DNA from 2 places in the Micromonospora zamorensis genome. Region 1 is predicted to be linked to the other one. Evidence: riboswitches for the same ligand, from Rfam matches in the RefSeq annotation. Region 1 holds a riboswitch; the other holds the start of a gene.

The links. Region 1 has a riboswitch for thiamine pyrophosphate ahead of thiE (thiamine phosphate synthase). Riboswitches for the same ligand answer to the same signal wherever they lie in the genome.
Region 2: linked by a shared signal. The riboswitch ahead of GA0070619_RS21150 (ECF transporter S component) and the one ahead of thiE (thiamine phosphate synthase) in region 1 are both predicted to bind thiamine pyrophosphate.

Annotation. Positions count from the first base shown of each region.
Region 1 covers NZ_LT607755.1:5,499,455-5,508,073, reverse strand. The annotation lists gene GA0070619_RS24440 (ThuA domain-containing protein) at 1-2,417, opposite strand, end outside; TPP riboswitch at 2,709-2,818, shown strand; gene thiE (thiamine phosphate synthase) at 2,813-3,439, shown strand; gene thiO (glycine oxidase ThiO) at 3,433-4,644, shown strand; gene thiS (sulfur carrier protein ThiS) at 4,635-4,835, shown strand; gene GA0070619_RS24420 (thiazole synthase) at 4,832-5,611, shown strand; gene GA0070619_RS24415 (thiamine phosphate synthase) at 5,608-6,351, shown strand; gene thiD (bifunctional hydroxymethylpyrimidine kinase/phosphomethylpyrimidine kinase) at 6,348-7,133, shown strand; gene thiC (phosphomethylpyrimidine synthase ThiC) at 7,151-8,619, shown strand, end outside.
Region 2 covers NZ_LT607755.1:4,812,788-4,821,406, forward strand. The annotation lists gene GA0070619_RS21135 (sugar isomerase domain-containing protein) at 1-177, opposite strand, end outside; gene GA0070619_RS21140 (AAC(3) family N-acetyltransferase) at 174-980, opposite strand; gene GA0070619_RS21145 (alpha/beta fold hydrolase) at 1,010-1,840, opposite strand; TPP riboswitch at 1,949-2,053, shown strand; gene GA0070619_RS21150 (ECF transporter S component) at 2,128-2,721, shown strand; gene GA0070619_RS21155 (ABC transporter ATP-binding protein) at 2,834-4,270, shown strand; gene GA0070619_RS21160 (energy-coupling factor transporter transmembrane component T family protein) at 4,267-5,067, shown strand; gene GA0070619_RS32540 (hypothetical protein) at 5,255-5,731, opposite strand; gene GA0070619_RS21170 (MTH1187 family thiamine-binding protein) at 6,026-6,322, shown strand; gene gndA (NADP-dependent phosphogluconate dehydrogenase) at 6,427-7,869, shown strand; gene GA0070619_RS21180 (pirin family protein) at 7,906-8,619, opposite strand, start outside.

The DNA.
Region 1 (8,619 bases):
CCCACGGTGATCGGCACGTTGGCCACCGCGGTACGGCCCTTCGGGTTGGTGACGGTGAGCTGGGCGGTGTAGCTGCCGGCCGTCGCGTACGTGTGCGTCGGGTTGGCCTCGGTCGAGGTCTGCCCGTCGCCGAAGGTCCACGAGTAGGTGAGCGCGCCGCCGTCCGGGTCCCGGGAGCCGGCGCTGGAGAAGGTGACAGTCAGCGGCGCCGGGCCCGAGGTCGGGTTGGCGGACGCCGCGGCGATCGGTGCGCGGTCACCGGCGGTGTAGTCGATCCGGTAGATGCCGGAGTCGTCGTTGTTGCCGCCGAACCCGGTGCCCCACTCGATCAGATAGAGCGCGCCGTCCGGACCGAACTCGAAGTCCATCGGCCGGACCATCTTCATGCCGGTGAGCAGCTGATTGATGTCCACCAACGACTTGCCGTCGGGGGTCACCTGCATGGTGTACATCTTGTTCTGGTTCCACTCGCCGAGCAGAGCCTTGCCGTCGTAGTACGCCGGCCACTTGCGGTTGGAGTTGAGGTCCGCGTCGTAGCGGTAGGCCGGGCCGCCCATCGGGGCGCCACCGCCGCCGATCTCCGGGTAGCGCGCGTCACCGGCGTAGCCGTAGTCGACGGTGGCCGGGACGACCGGCGGGAGGTTGGTCAGGCCCGTGTTGTTGGGCGAGTTGTTCACCGGTGCGGCGCAGTCGAACTTCGGGCCGCTCGGGCCGGACGGGAACGTGTAGTCGTTGTACGCCTCGTTCGTCCCGGTGCAGTACGGCCAGCCGTAGTTGCCGGGGGTCACGACGTTCCACTCGACCAGGCCCCGGGGGCCCCGGTCCGGGTTGTTCGCGTTGGCGTCCGGCCCGTAGTCCCCGACGTACAGGGTGTCGGTCTTCGGGTCGGTGCCGATCCGGAACGGGTTGCGGAAGCCCATCGCGTAGATCTCGGGGCGGGTCTTCTCGGTGCCCGGCGCGAAGAGGTTGCCCGTCGGGACGGTGTACGTGCCGTCGTCCTCCGGGTGGATCCGGATCACCTTGCCGCGCAGGTCGTTGGTGTTGGCCGAGGTGCGCTGCGAGTCGTAGTCCTGGCGGCCCGGCCGCTCGTCGAGCGGCGAGTACGCGCTCGACTCGAACGGGTTGGTGTTGTCACCGGTGGCCAGGTAGAGGTTGCCGGCGCTGTCGAAGGCCATGCTGCCGCCAGCGTGGCAGCAGGTGTTGCGCTGGGTGTCGACCCGCAGCACCTGCTTCTCGCTGGCAGGGTCGATGGTGTCGCCGGTGACCGTGAAGCGGGACAGCAGGTTGCGGGTGACCCCGTCGTTCGGGGCGTAGTAGAGATACACCCACTTGTTGGTGGCGAAGTCCGGGTCGAGCCGGATGCCGATCAGGCCGTCCTCGTTGCCGGTGAAGACGTCCAGGTCGACGGCGGTGACGGTGCTGCCGGTGTCCGGCTTGACGATCTGCACGCGACCGTCGCGCTCGATGTAGAAGACCCGCCCGTCTCCGGCGATGTCCAGCTCCATCGGGTTGCTCGTGTTGCTGTCCAGCGCGACCTTCTCGAAGTTCGAGGTCTTCGAGGCGCCGCAGTCGGCGTTCTCGACACCGGCCGCGGTCCGGATGCCGCCGAGCAGGTGGGACAGGAACTCGGGCTCGGCGTACGACTCCCGGGTGTGGCCCGCCCCGGTGTACCAGGATCGGCCGCCGTCGAAGTCCTGACACCAGGCGATCGGGTGGTCGGCGCCCATGGCACCGGCGCCTGCCGTGTAGCTCTTCTCGTCCAGGCTGGCGAGCACGTGCACGTCCGGCCGGGGATTGGTCTGGTAGTTGTACCACTCGTCGAACCGGGACCATCGGTCCGGCAGCCCGGTCGTGGACGGGTGGGCGTGGTCCTCCACCTTGACCGTGGCCTGCTGGTTCTGCGGGTGGTTGGCGAAGTACGCGCCGACCAGGTCGCCGTACCAGGCCCAGCTGTACTCGGTGTCCGATGCGGCGTGGATGCCGACGTAGCCGCCGCCCGCCTTCACGTAGCGCTCGAACGCCGCCTGCTGCTCGGCGTCGAGCACGTCACCGGTGGTGGAGAGCCAGATCACCGCCTTGTACTTCGCGAGGTTGGCGTCGTTGAATGCGGAGCCGTCCTCGGAGTTGTCCACTGTGAATCCGTTGGCCACACCGAGCTGTTGGATGGCAGCGATGCCGGTGGGGATGGAGTCGTGCCGGAAGCCGGCGGTCTTGGAGAAGACGAGGACGGAGAAGGGATCGGCCGCGGCCTTTGGCGCCTTCGGCACCACCTGGCTGACCGGGGCTGCGGCTTTCGCATCCCGTGGGGGGACCTGGGCGGCCGCCTGGGCGGGCGCGCCGAACAGGGTGGTCGAGGCCATGGCCAGGGAGATCAGGGTTGCGGTGATGGGTACGCGGGCACGACGAGAACGGGACACGCCGCCTCCTATGTCGTAGTGACAGGGATCGCGGGAGCCGGCTCGCCGAAGACCCTCCCAGATGGAGCCGGTGGTGACACCGCGTCACGGTGCCCCCGCCAACATTTTGTCGAATCGCTGAACAAATTAATTCGGCTGGCTCAATGTCCGGCAAGATGCCGGCAGGTAACGGTTCTGCAACGGGGGGCGACATTCCGAATAGGACCGGGATGAAGCGCCCAACCTAATCCGCCATTCCGGCCCGTCGACACCCGCCTTGGCAGACCGGCGGATCTGTCGTACGGTGACACGCAAGTAACCCACGGGAGCCCGGTGTACCGGGCTGAGAGGGGGGCTGACAGCCCCCGACCGTCGAACCTGATCCGGATAATGCCGGCGCAGGGAGGAGCGTTGCCGTGCCGTCCCTGGGGCGACTGCATCTGATCACCGACACCCGACCCGGGCGAGACCCGCTCACCGTGGTCCGGGCCGCCCTCGCGGTGGCCCGAGCCGACCTGGTGGTGCAGGTCCGGGTCGAGGATTCCGCCACCGACCGCGAGGCGTACGAGCTGGCCCAGCGGGTGCTGGCGCTCTGCGTGCCGTACGGGGCGACCTGCCTGGTCAACGATCGGCTGCACGTGGCGCTGGCGGTCGGTGCCGCCGGTGGGCACGTCGGGGCCGACGACCTGCCGGTCGCCGCCGCCCGTCGGGTGCTCGGCCCGGCCGGCGTGCTGGGCGCCACCGCCCGCGCGCCGGGAACAGCGACCGCGGCGGTCGCGGCGGGAGCCAGCTACCTGGGCGTCGGGCCTTGCCACGCCACCAGCACCAAGTCCGGCCTGCCGGACCCCATCGGGCCCGTGGGCGTACGTGCCGTCGTCGACGCCGTCGACGTGCCGGTCATCGCGATCGGCGGCGTGACCGCCGAGCGGGTGCCGGAGCTGCGGGCCGCCGGGGCGTACGGGGTGGCGGTCGTCGGGGCGGTCTCCGCTGCCGCCGACCCGGGGCGGGCGACCGCCGAGCTGATCGAGGCCCTGGCGTGCTGACCGGCCGGTCGGAGTCAGCGCGATCGAGTGACCGGGGCCGGCCGGACGTCGCGGTGGTGGGGGCGGGGCCGATCGGGCTGGCGATCGCCTGGCGCTGCGCCGCCCGGGGGCTGCGCGTGGTGGTGCACGATCCGGAGCCCGGCTCGGGGGCGTCGGCGGTGGCCGCCGGCATGCTCTCGCCGGTCGCCGAGGCGTACTTCGGTGAGTGGCAGCTGACCGGGCTGCTGCTGGCGTCCGCCGCCCGCTGGCCGGCGTTCGCCGCCGAGCTGACCGCGGCGAGCGGCACCGGGATCGGCTACCGGACCGAGGGCACCCTGATGGTCGGGCTGACCGGCGACGACCTGGCCGAGGCGCGCCGACTCTGGGCGTACCAGCAGGGGTTGGGCCTGCCGGTGACCCCACTGCGCCCCAGCGAGCTGCGCGACCGCGAGCCGGCGCTCGCACCACGGCTGCGCGGCGGCGCGCTCGCGCCCACCGACCACCAGGTCGACCCCCGGCGGCTGGTGCCGGCGCTGCGCACGGCCGCCCAGCGGGCCGGCGCGGTGCTCGTGCCGCAGGCGGTCGCGCACCTGTCTGATGTGGACGCTGCGGTCACGGTGGTCGCCGCCGGCTGTGGGGCAGCCGCCCTCACCGGCCTGCCCGTCCGGCCGGTGAAGGGCCAGATCCTCCGGCTCCGCGCGCCCGACGGCGTCGCGCCGGGCTTCCGGCACGTGATCCGGGGGTACGCCGACGGCGAACCCGTCTACCTGGTGCCCCGCGCCGACGGCGAGGTCGTGCTCGGCGCGACGGTCGAGGAACGGGCGGACACCACTGTCACCGCCGGTGCGGTGCAGCGCCTGCTCCGCGCCGGAGTCGACCTGCTGCCCGAGCTGGCCGAGTACGACCTGGTCGAGGCGGTCGCCGGGCTGCGCCCGGGCACGCCGGACAACGCACCGATCCTCGGGCCGCTGCCCGACCGGCCGGACGTGCTGGCCGCCACCGGGCACCACCGGCACGGCATCGTGCTCACCCCGATCACCGCCGACCTGATCACCGAGCTGGTGCTCGACGGCGTGCCCCACCCGCTGCTCGCGCCCTTCGGACCCGAACGGTTCGTCGGTGCCGGCTCGGCCGGTCGCACACCGGCCGCGACGGGTGGCGGCCTCGGTGGCCTCCGCGGCCGGCGAGGAACTGAACCGACGATGGAGGGGGACCTGTGGAGTTGACGGTGAACGGGGCCGGACGCAGCGTCCCCGGCGGCGCGTCGGTGGCCGACCTGGTGCGCGACGTCGTGCCCGAACAGCGGGGGGTGGCGGTCGCGGTCAACGGCGAGGTCGTGCCCCGGGCCGGCTGGCCGGCCACTGTGCTGCGTGACGGCGACCGGGTCGAGGTCCTCACCGCGGCGCAGGGCGGGTGAGCGGCGTGACGTTCGAGCTGGGTGGGGAGACGTTCACCTCGCGGTTGATCCTCGGCACCGGCGGCGCCGCGAACCTGCACGTGCTGGAACAGGCGATCCGGGCGTCCGGCACCGAGCTGGTCACGCTGGCGCTGCGCCGGGTGGGCACCGCGCCGGGCTCCACCGGTGGGCTGCTGGAGCTGCTGGACCGGTGCGGGGTGCGACTGCTGCCGAACACCGCCGGCTGCCACACCGCGACCGAGGCGGTGAAGGTGGCCCGGCTGGCCCGGGACGCGTTCGACACCGACTGGGTCAAGCTGGAGGTGATCGGCGACGAGCGGACGCTACTGCCCGACGGGGTGGAACTGCTCCGCGCCGCCGAGGAGCTGGTGGCCGACGGCTTCACCGTCCTGCCGTACACCAGCGACGATCCGGTGCTCGCCCGCCGGCTCGCCGACGTGGGCTGCGCCGCGGTGATGCCGGCCGGTTCCCCGATCGGCTCGGGGCTCGGCATCGGCAACCCCCACCACATCCGGCTCATCCGGCAGGGGGTGGACGTGCCGGTGATCCTCGACGCGGGCATCGGCACCGCCTCCGACGCGGCCCTGGCCATGGAGCTGGGCTGCGACGCGGTGCTGCTGGCCAGCGCCGTGACCCGGGCCGAGGACCCGGTGGCGATGGCGACCGCGATGCGGTACGCGGTCGAGGCGGGCCGGCTGGCGGCAGGCGCCGGCCGGATCGCCCGACGCTTCCACGCGCTGCCCTCCACACCCGACGAGGGAAGACCCGACCTGTGACGCCGCCGTCCGGTGTTGTCCTGTTGACCGACCGGCTCGTCGCGCGGGGCGGGCTCGACCGGGTCGTGGCGGGAGCCGTGGCCGGGGGAGTGCGCTGGGTGGTGCTGCGGGAGAAGGACCTGCCCCGCCCCGAGCGCACCGCCCTAGCCGTCGAGCTGCGCGCGATCCTCGCCGACGTCGGCGGAACTCTCGTCGTGGCCGGCCCCGACCCGCTCGGCGGCGCCGCCGTGCACCTGCCCGCCGCCGGCCCGTACCCGCCGCCGACCCACAGCCTGGTCGGCCGCTCCTGCCACAACGAAGCCGAGATGAACCGCCTGACCACCGAGCACTACGCGACCGTCTCCCCGGTCTGGCCCACGAAGACAAAACCGGGCTACGGCCCACCCCTGGGACCGGCCGGCCTGCGAAAACTGATCAGGACCAGCAACGTGCCGGTCCTGGCGCTGGGCGGAGTCGAATCCCCGGAACAGGTAACCGCCTGCGTGAAGGCGGGAGCCACCGGAGTAGCCGTACTGGGCGCACTCATGCGAGCAAAAGACCCCACCCAAACAGCCGCAACCCTGACCAGAGCCTTCCAAGAGGCGGTCACCCCTGTGCTGACCCAAACCCGGCGCGGGGTCACCCAGGTCTCCACGTCAGGGCTGCGGCCGACCGTGCCCACGCAGGGATCAAGCCTGACCGCCCGGAGTGGGCACGGTCGGCCGCAGCCCCCAACCGCAACCAAAGGCCAGGGAAAATGACCCCGCGAACACTGCTGACAATCGCAGGCTCAGACTCCGGCGGCGGCGCGGGCATCCAGGCCGACCTGAAGGTCTTCGCCGCGCTGGGCGCGTACGGCACCAGCGTCATCACGGCGGTCACCGCACAGAACACCCGAGGCGTCGACGCCGTCCTGCCGTTGCCTCCGCGCACGGTCACCGAGCAGTTGGACAGCGTGCTCGCCGACTTCACCGTCTCGGCGGTCAAGACGGGAATGCTCGGCACCCCGGCGGTCGCCGACGTGGTGGCGCAGGCCGCACGTGCCGGCCGGCTGCCCCAACTCGTCGTCGACCCGGTGCTCGTCGCCACGAGCGGCCACCGGCTCGGCGTGGTGGGCGCGGTCGAGCGGCTGCTCCCGTACGCCACTGTGGCGACGCCGAACTGCGCGGAGGCCGCGGCCATCACCGGACGCCCGGTGGACGACGTGGCCGGGATGGTCGTGGCCGCCGAGGCGCTCGCGGCCGGCGGCCCCGACCACGTCGTGGTCACCGGGGGTGATCTGGACGGCGGCGAGGCGGTCGACGTGCTGCACGGCGACGGTGTCACCACGCTGCTGCGCGCCCCCCGGGTGACGACCCGGCACACCCACGGGACCGGGTGTTCGTTCTCGGCGGCGATCGCCGTGCGGCTCGCGCTGGGTGATCCGGTGCCGGCGGCGGTGGGTGCCGCCAAGGAGTACGTGCTCCGGGCGCTGACCGGCGCACGGGGTTGGGAGCTGGGCGCGGGGCGCGGACCGCTGAACCACTTCGGCTGGTCCGCTTGATCACCAGGGAGGCTGTCATGCACGCACGAGGCAAGGTGTACGTGGAGGGTTCGCGACCGGACGTCCGGGTGCCGTTCGCGGAGGTGGGGCTGACCGGGGATCTTCCGCCGGTGCGGCTCTACGACACGTCCGGCCCCGGGTCGGACCCGGAGGTCGGGTTGCCGCCGCTGCGGGGACCGTGGATCGCCGAGCGTGGTGACGTGGCGCCGGTACGGGGTGCGGGCACGCCACTCGCCGGGGTGGACGGTCGCCGGCCCACGCAACTCGCGTACGCGCGGGCGGGTGTGGTGACGCCGGAGATGGAGTTCGTGGCGATCCGGGAAAACGTCGACCCGGAACTCGTACGGGCCGAGATCGCCGCCGGCCGGGCGGTGCTGCCGCTCAACGTGAACCATCCGGAGTGTGAGCCGGCGATCATCGGTAAGGCGTTCCTGGTCAAGGTGAACGCCAACATCGGCACCTCGGCGGTCAGCTCGTCGGTCGCTGAGGAGGTGGAGAAGCTCACCTGGGCCACCCGTTGGGGCGCGGACACCGTGATGGACCTGTCCACCGGGAAGCGGATCCACGAGACCCGCGAGGCGATCGTGCGGAACTCCCCGGTGCCGATCGGGACGGTGCCGATCTACCAGGCGTTGGAGAAGGTCGGCGGTGACCCGGTGAAGCTGAGCTGGGAGGTGTTCCGGGACACCGTGATCGAGCAGGCCGAGCAGGGCGTGGACTACATGACGGTGCACGCCGGGGTGCTGCTGCCGTACGTGCCGCTGGCCGTGGACCGGGTCACCGGGATCGTCTCCCGGGGCGGCTCGATCATGGCGGCCTGGTGCCTGGCGCACCACGAGGAGAACTTCCTCTACACCAACTTCGCGGAGCTGTGCGCGCTGCTCGCCAAGTACGACGTGACGTTCTCCCTCGGCGACGGGCTGCGCCCCGGCTCGATCGCGGACGCCAACGACGAGGCGCAGTTCGCCGAGCTGCGCACCCTCGGCGAGCTGACGACTGTCGCCTGGGAGTACGACGTCCAGGTGATGATCGAGGGCCCGGGCCACGTGCCGATGCACAAGATCAAGGAGAACGTGGACCTCCAGCAGGAGTGGTGCCACGAGGCGCCCTTCTACACGCTCGGTCCGCTGACCACCGACATCGCGCCGGCGTACGACCACATCACCTCGGCGATCGGCGCCGCGATGATCGGCATGTTCGGCACCGCGATGCTCTGCTACGTGACTCCGAAGGAGCACCTCGGCCTGCCGGACCGGGACGACGTGAAGGCGGGCGTGATCGCGTACAAGATCGCCGCGCACGCGGCCGACCTGGCCAAGGGCCACCCTGGCGCGCAGGAGTGGGACGACGCCCTGTCGAAGGCGCGGTTCGAGTTCCGCTGGGAGGACCAGTTCAACCTCTCGCTGGACCCGGAGACCGCTCGGTCGTACCACGACGCGACCCTGCCCGCCGAGCCGGCGAAGACGGCGCACTTCTGCTCGATGTG
Region 2 (8,619 bases), 690 kb from region 1:
GATCTCCATGGCGAGGGCCTCCGAGTGCCCGGTGCCGAACGCGTGCACCACGCCGTCGGCGCGTACGGCGTCGGCGATCAGATCCGCGGCCCGCCCCACCGCCTCCCGCTGGCTTTCGGCCACCCGGCCGATCGTCTCGGTCACCACGGCCAGGTAGTCCTCGGCACTCACCGTCATGCGTCCTCCGTCGTCCGATTGCGGGCCAACCAGTGCACCGCGAAGTCGACCGCCGCCCGCTGGCGCATCAACCTGCCGGTCCCGGCACCCACCGGGCCGGTGCGAACCTCTCCGGTGGCCTCCAGGGCCGCGCCCAACGCGTCGAAGTCACCCGCGTCGAGCCGTACGTCCTGCCACCACACCCATTCCCTGCCGCCGTCGGCGGTGCGCACCGCAGCGCCGACCCGCTCTCGGGGCGAGCCGGGGCGGCGGTATTCGGCCAGGTGCAGCGAGGTGCTCGCGGAGTGGCCGACACCGAGCAGCAACACGTCGGCGTCCAGGTCGTAGAGCCGGCCCAGCGGGGACTGCTCGCCGAGCATGTCGGCCAGGGCGTGCCCGGTCACCACCTGCTCGGCGGCCGGCCCGAGCGCGGCGAACGACACCTGGGGATGCGAGCTGCGCAGAGCGCCGGGCCAGCCGCGGACCGTCTCGGCGAGCGCCCCCATGAACCGGCTCGGGGTGATCGCCGGGTCGAAGCCGGGCATCTCCGAGCGGATCAGCGGCCACCAGTCCGCCGGCACCGGCGGGTTGCGCCACTGGGCGGGATCGCTGTTCTCCGGTGTGTGGGTGGGCACGACGATCGTGCCGTCCGGACCGAGCGCGTCACGCAGGGCGAGCACCACCGCGTGCGGACCACCGCTGATGAATCCCAGCGGACGGAGGCCGGCGTGCACCAGCAGCGTCGCGCCGGGGCGTACGCCCAGCAGGCGTAGTTGCGCGGCGATCGAGCGGCGGCTGCCCGGCCCGCTGCCGTCCGTCGTCATGATGGCCCTCCCCCGCTGACCCGCACGACTCAGGCCGTTGCGCTGACTCGGGCCAGGATCGCCTCGGCGAGCGGGCCCGGGGCCGCGTCCGGGATCCAGTGGCTCACACCGGCCAGTTGCACGAAGCGGTAGTCCCCGGTGACGTTCGCCGCACACGCCTCGGCGGCGGTCCGACCGATGGCGACGTCCCGGTCACTCCAGACGTACGTGGTGGGCACCGCGACCGGGCCGACCGCTGCCAGGTCGGAGCGGGACATCGCCCGGTACCAGTTCAGGGCGGCGGTGAGGGCTCCCGGCTCGCGCATCGGGTCGGCGTAGCGGTCCACCCGGGGCCCGTCGCCCACCCCGCCGAGCAGTTTGCGCAGCGCGGTGGCGTGCCACGCCAGCAGCACCTTCTCCGCCTTGTCCGGCTTACGGAACAGCGCAATGTACGACGAGCGGGCCTTCTGCTGGCTGTCGTTGGCCAGGGCGTGCGCCATGGCCGCCGGATGCGGCACGGACACCGCCGTCAGTGTGCGGACCCGCTCGGGGTGCCCGGCGGCGACCGCCCAGGCCACGATCGCGCCCCAGTCGTGGCCGACCAGGTGGACGGCGTCCAACCCGAGGGCGTCGAGCACCGCCACCACATCGGCGACCAGCTCGGGGATCCGGTAGTCCGCCACCGCCGTGGGCCGGGCACCCGGCGAGTAACCGCGCTGGTCCAGCGCGTACGTGCGCAGCCCGGCCGCGTGCAGCGCCGGCACGACCTCGTCCCACTCGCCGCTGTGCTGTGGGAACCCGTGCAACAGCAGGACGGGTACGCCCTCCGGCGGACCACCGACGGTTACCTCGAACGTGAAGCCTCGCGCGTCAACCCGCATGATCGGAAGCGTACCCAGCCGACGACGGGCCGGCTGCTCGCCGCAGGTCAGGCGGATGCCCTCCTGGGCCAGCGGCCCACGTCGGTGTTAGCGTCAGCGAGACAACTTCACATCCGACAGGGGAGCGCACAGCGCTGAGAGTGCGGGCATGCCCGCAGACCCTCGAACCTGATCTGGGTAATGCCAGCGCAGGGAGTTCGGTCGACCTCCAGCCGCGCCGCAGTCCGGTGCCCCCGGACGCGGCGTGCGTCTTCTCCTGGTTCGCACTCACGAACTGGGAGCAACACATGAAATCCACCACCGACACACACCGTTGGCGGACCATCGACATCGTGGTCGCCTCGGTGATCGCGGTCGCCTTCGGCGTCATCTTCTGGGCCTGGGGCCTGGTCTGGAGCGCCACCGAGGGTGCGTTCGCCTTCTTCCCGCCGGCGCAGGCGCTGCTGTACGGCGTCTGGTTGATGCCGGCCGTGATCGGCGGTCTGGTCATCCGCAAGCCCGGTGCCGCGCTCTACTGCGAGACGGTGGCCGCGGTCCTCTCCGCGCTGCTGGGCAGCCAGTGGGCCGGCACGGTGATCCCGCAGGGCATCGTGCAGGGCATCGGCGCGGAGCTGGCGTTCGCCGCTTTCCGGTACCGGTCGTTCCGGCTGCCCACCGCGGTGGTGGCCGGCGCGCTGACCGGTCTCAGCGCCGCGCTGTTCGACTTCTTCATCTGGAACGTCGACTACGCGCTGGCCGACTACCGCATCCCGTACGCGCTGATCACCATCGTCAGCGCCACGGTGATCGCCGGAGCCGGCGGCTGGCTGCTGACCAAGGCCCTGGCCAACACCGGTGTCCTGGACCGTTTCCCGGTAGGCCGGGACCGCGCCCTGATCTGACCCCACCCACTCGCGTCGATCATGAGGTTGACGGGCGGATGGATCTTCAGAACCACCGTCAACCTCATGATCGACCGTGCAGGGTGGAGCCGGGGCTTGGGAGGGGTGTTTGGTGGGCGGGGTACTGCTGCGGGGGTTCGGTTGGCGGCACGCCGGGCGGCGCGCGTGGGCTCTGCGCGGGGTCGACCTGCGGGTTGAGGTCGGGGAGCGGGTGCTGCTGCTCGGGCCCTCGGGGGCCGGCAAGAGCACCCTGCTCAGCGCGCTCGCCGGGCTGCTACCCGAGGACTCCGGCGAGCAGGAGGGCACAGTCGAGATCGACGGGCTCGACCCCCGCAAGGGCCGGGAACGGGTCGGCATCGTCTTCCAGGACCCGGAAACCCAACTGGTGATGGCCCGCTGCGGCGACGACGTCGCGTTCGGGCTGGAGAACCGGGGTGTGCCCGCCGACGAGATCTGGCCCCGGGTGGACGAGGCGCTGCACCGGGTCGGCTTCCCGTACTCCCGGGACCGCAACACGGCCGCACTGTCCGGCGGCGAGCAGCAACGCCTGGCCCTGGCCGGCGCGCTGGCCCTGCGCCCCGGCCTGCTGCTGCTCGACGAGCCGACCGCCAATCTCGACCCGGCCGGGGCCGACCTGATCCGGCAGGCGGTTGCCGGGGCGCTGGACGCCGACACCACGCTGATCCTGGTCGAGCACCGGGTCGCCGAGGCGCTGCCACTGGTCGACCGGGTGGTCGTCCTGGACCCGGGCGGCGGGGTCCGTGCGGACGGCACGCCCGAGGCGGTCTTCGCCGCCCACGGCCCCGCCCTGGCCGCCGAGGGAGTCTGGGTGCCGGGTCACCCCATCGCGCCCCGGCGGGCCACCGCCGCTCCCGGCGAGCTGTTGCTCACCGCCGACCGGCTCGGCCTGCCACCCCGGCTGGCCTCCACCGATCTCGCGGTACGCGCCGGAGAGGCACTCGCCGTACGCGGACCCAACGGCGCCGGCAAGTCCACCCTGGCGTTGCTGCTCGGCGGGCTGCTCCGGCCAGGCACCGGCCGGGTCACCGCGTCCGCCGAGTTGGCCGGCGCGGACCATCGCACTCCCCCGCACCGCTGGCGGGCACCCGCGCTGACCCGGCGGATCGGGTCGGTCTTCCAGGACCCGGAGCACCAGTTCGTCACGAGCACCGTCTTCGACGAGCTGGCGCTCGGCCCGCGCCGCACCGGTCAACCCGAGGCAGCCGTGCGGGAGACCGTGGCCGGGCTGCTGGAGCGACTACGACTGGATCGGCTCGCCGCCGCCAACCCGTACACCCTCTCCGGGGGCGAGGCGCGGCGGCTGAGCGTGGCGACGGCCCTGGCCACCGCGCCCCGTCTGTTGATCTGCGACGAACCGACCTTCGGCCAGGACCGGCGGACCTGGCGGGAGCTGGTCGACCTCTTCGCCGAGCTGCGCGACGCCGGGCACGGCGTGGTCGCGGTCACCCACGACGCGGATTTCGTCGCCGCTCTCGCCGACCGCACCGTCACCCTGCACCGGGCCGTGACCGGCGACGGTGCCCGATGATCAGCATCGAACCGGTCGCCGCGCCCGGTGCGCCGTTGGCCCGCCGCAACCCGGTGGCGAAGCTCGCCGCGGCGCTGGTCTTCTCGTTCACCCTGCTGGCCACCCTGGACCCGGTGGCCCCGGCGATCGCCATCGCGCTCGAACTCGCCGTACTCCCGCTGTTCGGCATCCGCTACCGGGTGCTGGCCCGGCGGGCCTGGCCGCTGCTCCTCAGCGCCACCGGCATCCTGGTCACCCTGGTGCTCTTCGCCGCCGACAGGTCCGGTCGGGTCCTGCTGGACGCCGGGCCGGTGTTCGTGAGCACCGGCGTGCTGCTCACCGCGCTCGGCCTGGTGCTGCGGGTCTTCGCGGTGGCACTGCCGGGCGTGATCGTCTTCGCGACCACCGACCCCACCGACCTGGCCGACGCGCTGATCCAGAACGCGAAGGCGCCGGCCCGGTTCGCCATCGGGGCGCTCGCCGCGTTCCGGCTGGTGCCGCTGCTCGGTCAGGAGTGGCAGATGATCAGCATGGCCCGGCGGGCGCGGGGCGTCGACGCGGGACGCAACCCGGTGGCGAAGCTACGACTGTTCGCCTCCACCGCGTTCGCGCTGCTGGTCGGGGCGATCCGCCGGGGCACCCGGCTGGCCGTGGCGATGGACGCGCGCGGCTTCGACGCCGGCACCCCCCGGACCGTGGCCCGCCGGCAGCGCTTCACCCGGGCCGACGGGCTGCTCGTCGCCGGGGCAGCCACCCTGGCCGCCGGCGCACTGACCACGAGCATCCTCCTCGGCAGCTTCCGCCCCCTGATCGGCTGACCTGACCCCTGCTCTCCACGCAGGGGCGCCGCCCGGCGTCTCTGAGCGTCGCCGCGCCGGCATGATCCGCACAACTTCAGGGATGGTGCTGCTTCGTTGGGCGGTGAGGCAGCACCATCCCTGAAGTTGCTGTCTGCCTCACCGCCCACGGCGTCGGGGACAACGCGCCGGGTGGGTGCGGGGTCGGTCAGCTGCGGCGGAAGGCGTAGCGGCGGTTCTGGCCGGCTTGTTGACCACGCCCGCCGGCCGAGCGTGTCCCGCCACCCTGCGGCGGTCCGGCGGTCGGTGCCTTCGGTCGCCCGGCGACCTTCGGCAGGTCTGCCACCACCGGCGCGTCGACTGCTGCCGGCACGTCGAACGGCGGCACCAGCTCACCCGGCACCACCGCTGGCGGAGCCGGCTGACTCAGCACCGCCGGCGGCGCCGGCTGACTCAGCACCGCTGGCGGAGCCGGCTGACTCAGCACCGCCGGCAGCGCCGGCTCGACCAGCACTGCCGGCTCACCCAACTCCGCCGGAAACGCCGGATCGACCAGGAGAGCCGGTTGGACCGCGAGATCGAAGTCGGGGCGGGTCGGTAGGAGCGCGTCATGGCCGGCCGCCGAGTCTGTGCCGGACGTGGGTGCGGCTGAACGGGATTTCTTCCGGTTGCGCCTGGCAGGCATCCGGGCCTCCTTCAAAGCCGACCGGCACGGCCGGTCCCGCGCGCCGGCGGTCGGTCGGATCGGCTGATGACCGTCGTCGTGCGACGGTCCAACGGGGAAGGGACTGCTCACCGGGGGTCGGGGCACAGCCAGCGCCGCCGAACGGCGGGTGGGAGATGCGGGACGCCCGGGAGCGCACGGACCGCGACGCGGGGCGGCGGGCCGGCTCGGAAGTGGGGCGTCAGTTGCGCATGCCCGCACTCTATCGGCACCAGGTGGGGCGGTGCAGCCGATTTTCCTGGCACCATCGGCGGCATGCTGATCGCGTTCTCGATAACCCCGCTCGGTGTCGGTGAGTCCGTCGGTGACCTGGTCGCCGAGGCGGTACGGGTGGTCCGCGACTCGGGCCTTCCCAACCGCACCGACGCCATGTTCACCACCGTCGAGGGTGAGTGGGACGAGGTGATGGCGGTCGTCAAACAGGCGGTCGACGTGGTGGCCGCGCAGGCACCCCGGGTGAGCGTGGTGCTCAAGGCCGACATCCGGCCGGGGGTGACCGACGCGCTCACCGCGAAGGTGGCGCACGTGGAGAACCGGCTGGCCCAGGGCTGAGCGCCATCGGTCGGTGACCGGCTGTTGGGCAGCGCTCCCCCATGGCCCCTGCGTCGCGATACCGTCGCAACACATTGACACGACGGCGAGAGGTGGCGGCACGGATGGTTGAGCAGGCGAGGGCGCAGATTGGTGTGACCGGGCTGGCGGTGATGGGTCGGAATGTGGCCCGCAACCTGGCCCGCAACGGCTTCACGGTGGCAGTGCACAACCGGTCGCCGGAACGCACCCGCAGCCTGGTTGCCGAGCACGGTGACGAGGGCACGTTCGTGCCCGGCGAGTCGATGGCCGATTTCGTGGCGTCGTTGGAGCGCCCCCGCGCGGTCATCGTCATGGTCAAGGCTGGCGCGCCCACCGACGCGGTGATCGACGAGTTGGTGCCGCTGCTGGAAGAGGGCGACATCATCGTCGACTGCGGCAACGCCCACTTCGCCGACACCCGCCGTCGGGAGGAGGCGCTGCGCGCGCAGGGCCTGCACTTCAGCGGCACCGGCGTCTCCGGTGGCGAGGAGGGCGCGCTGCGGGGGCCGAGCATCATGCCGGGCGGTTCCGCCGAGTCGTACGCCAAGCTCGGGCCGATGTTCGAGAAGATCGCCGCGCAGGTGGACGGTGTGCCGTGCTGCATGCACGTCGGGCCGGACGGCGCCGGGCACTTCGTCAAGATGGTGCACAACGGCATCGAGTACGCCGACATGCAGCTCATCGCCGAGGCGTACGACCTGCTGCGGGCCGGTCTGGGCGCGGAGCCGGCGGAGATCGCGGAGATCTTCCGCGACTGGAACAACGGCGAGCTGGAGTCGTTCCTCATCGAGATCACCGCCGATGTGCTCGCGCACACCGATGCGGCGACCGGCCGGGCGTTCGTGGACATCGTGCAGGACCGTGCCGAGCAGAAGGGCACCGGCCGGTGGACGGTGCAGAGCGCCCTGGACCTGGGCATCCCGATCACCGGGATCGCCGAGGCGACCTTCGCCCGGTCGCTCTCCGGGCACGTCGACCAGCGGGAGGCGGCCCGTCGGGCGTTCCCGGACGCTGGTGAGAAGTGGCAGGTCGCCGACCGGGACGCGTTCATCGAGGACGTCCGCCGGGCGCTGCTCGCTTCCAAGATCGTTGCGTACGCGCAGGGCTTCGACCACATCCGGGCCGGCAGCCAGGAATACAACTGGGACATCGACCTCGGCGGCACCGCGACGATCTGGCGGGGCGGCTGCATCATCCGGGCCCGCTTCCTCAACCGGATCCGCGAGGCGTACGACCAGCAGCCCGACCTGTCGACGCTGCTGGTGGCACCGTACTTCGCCGAGGCGGTCGCCGCCGGTGTGCCGAGCTGGCGCCGGGTGGTGGGTGACGCGACCCGGGCCGGTGTGCCGACGCCCGCGTTCTCGTCGTCGCTGGCCTACTTCGACGCGCTGCGCGCCGAGCGGCTGCCCGCCGCGTTGATCCAGGGTCTGCGGGACAACTTCGGGGCGCACACCTACCAGCGGGTGGACCGGGACGGCTCGTTCCACACCACCTGGGCCGGCGACCGCGCCGAGTCCCCCGCCTGACCTGAGCGACGGTCACCTGGCCCCGCCCACGTGGGGTCAGGTGACCGTGGCGTGCATCTCCCAGACGAGGATCTCGGCTGGTTCGTCGGCGGTGACCCGCCGGCCGCCGGTCATGGTGAGTCGGGCCGCGTCGCCGGTGCCGAGCGGGCCGCTGCCCTCCAGGGTCACCGTGCCGTTGGGCACGTACAGGTGCACGAAGGGCGCGTCGGGGATGGTCACCTCGTCGCCGGGGGCGAGTCGGGCGGCGTGCAGGGTCGCGTACCGGTTGCGGATCCGGATGGCGGACGCCCCGTCGTAGCGTTCCATCCCGGAGGCGATCGGCACCAGGCCGCCGCGGAGCAGCTCGTCCTCGATCTCCAACTGCTCGTAGCCGGGGTCGCCGCCGTCCTCGTCGGGGAGCACCCACATCTGCACGAAGTGGACCGGGTCGCTGTGCGGCTCCTGGTTGTTGAGCCGCCAGGCGTCGTTCTTCTCCGAGTGCAGGATGCCGGTGCCGGCGCTCATCCGCTGCGCCAGCCCCGGGTAGATCACCCCGGAGTGCCCGGTGGAGTCCTGGTGCACCAGGGAGCCACGCAGCACCCAGGTGACGATCTCCATGTCCTGGTGCGGGTGGGTCTCGAAACCGGCACCCGGTCGCACGACGTCGTCGTTGTTGACCAGCAGCAGACCGTGGTGGGTGTTGGCTGGGTCGTAGTGCCGGGAGAACGAGAACGAGTGGTGGGAGTCGAGCCAGGAGATCCGGGTGGAGAA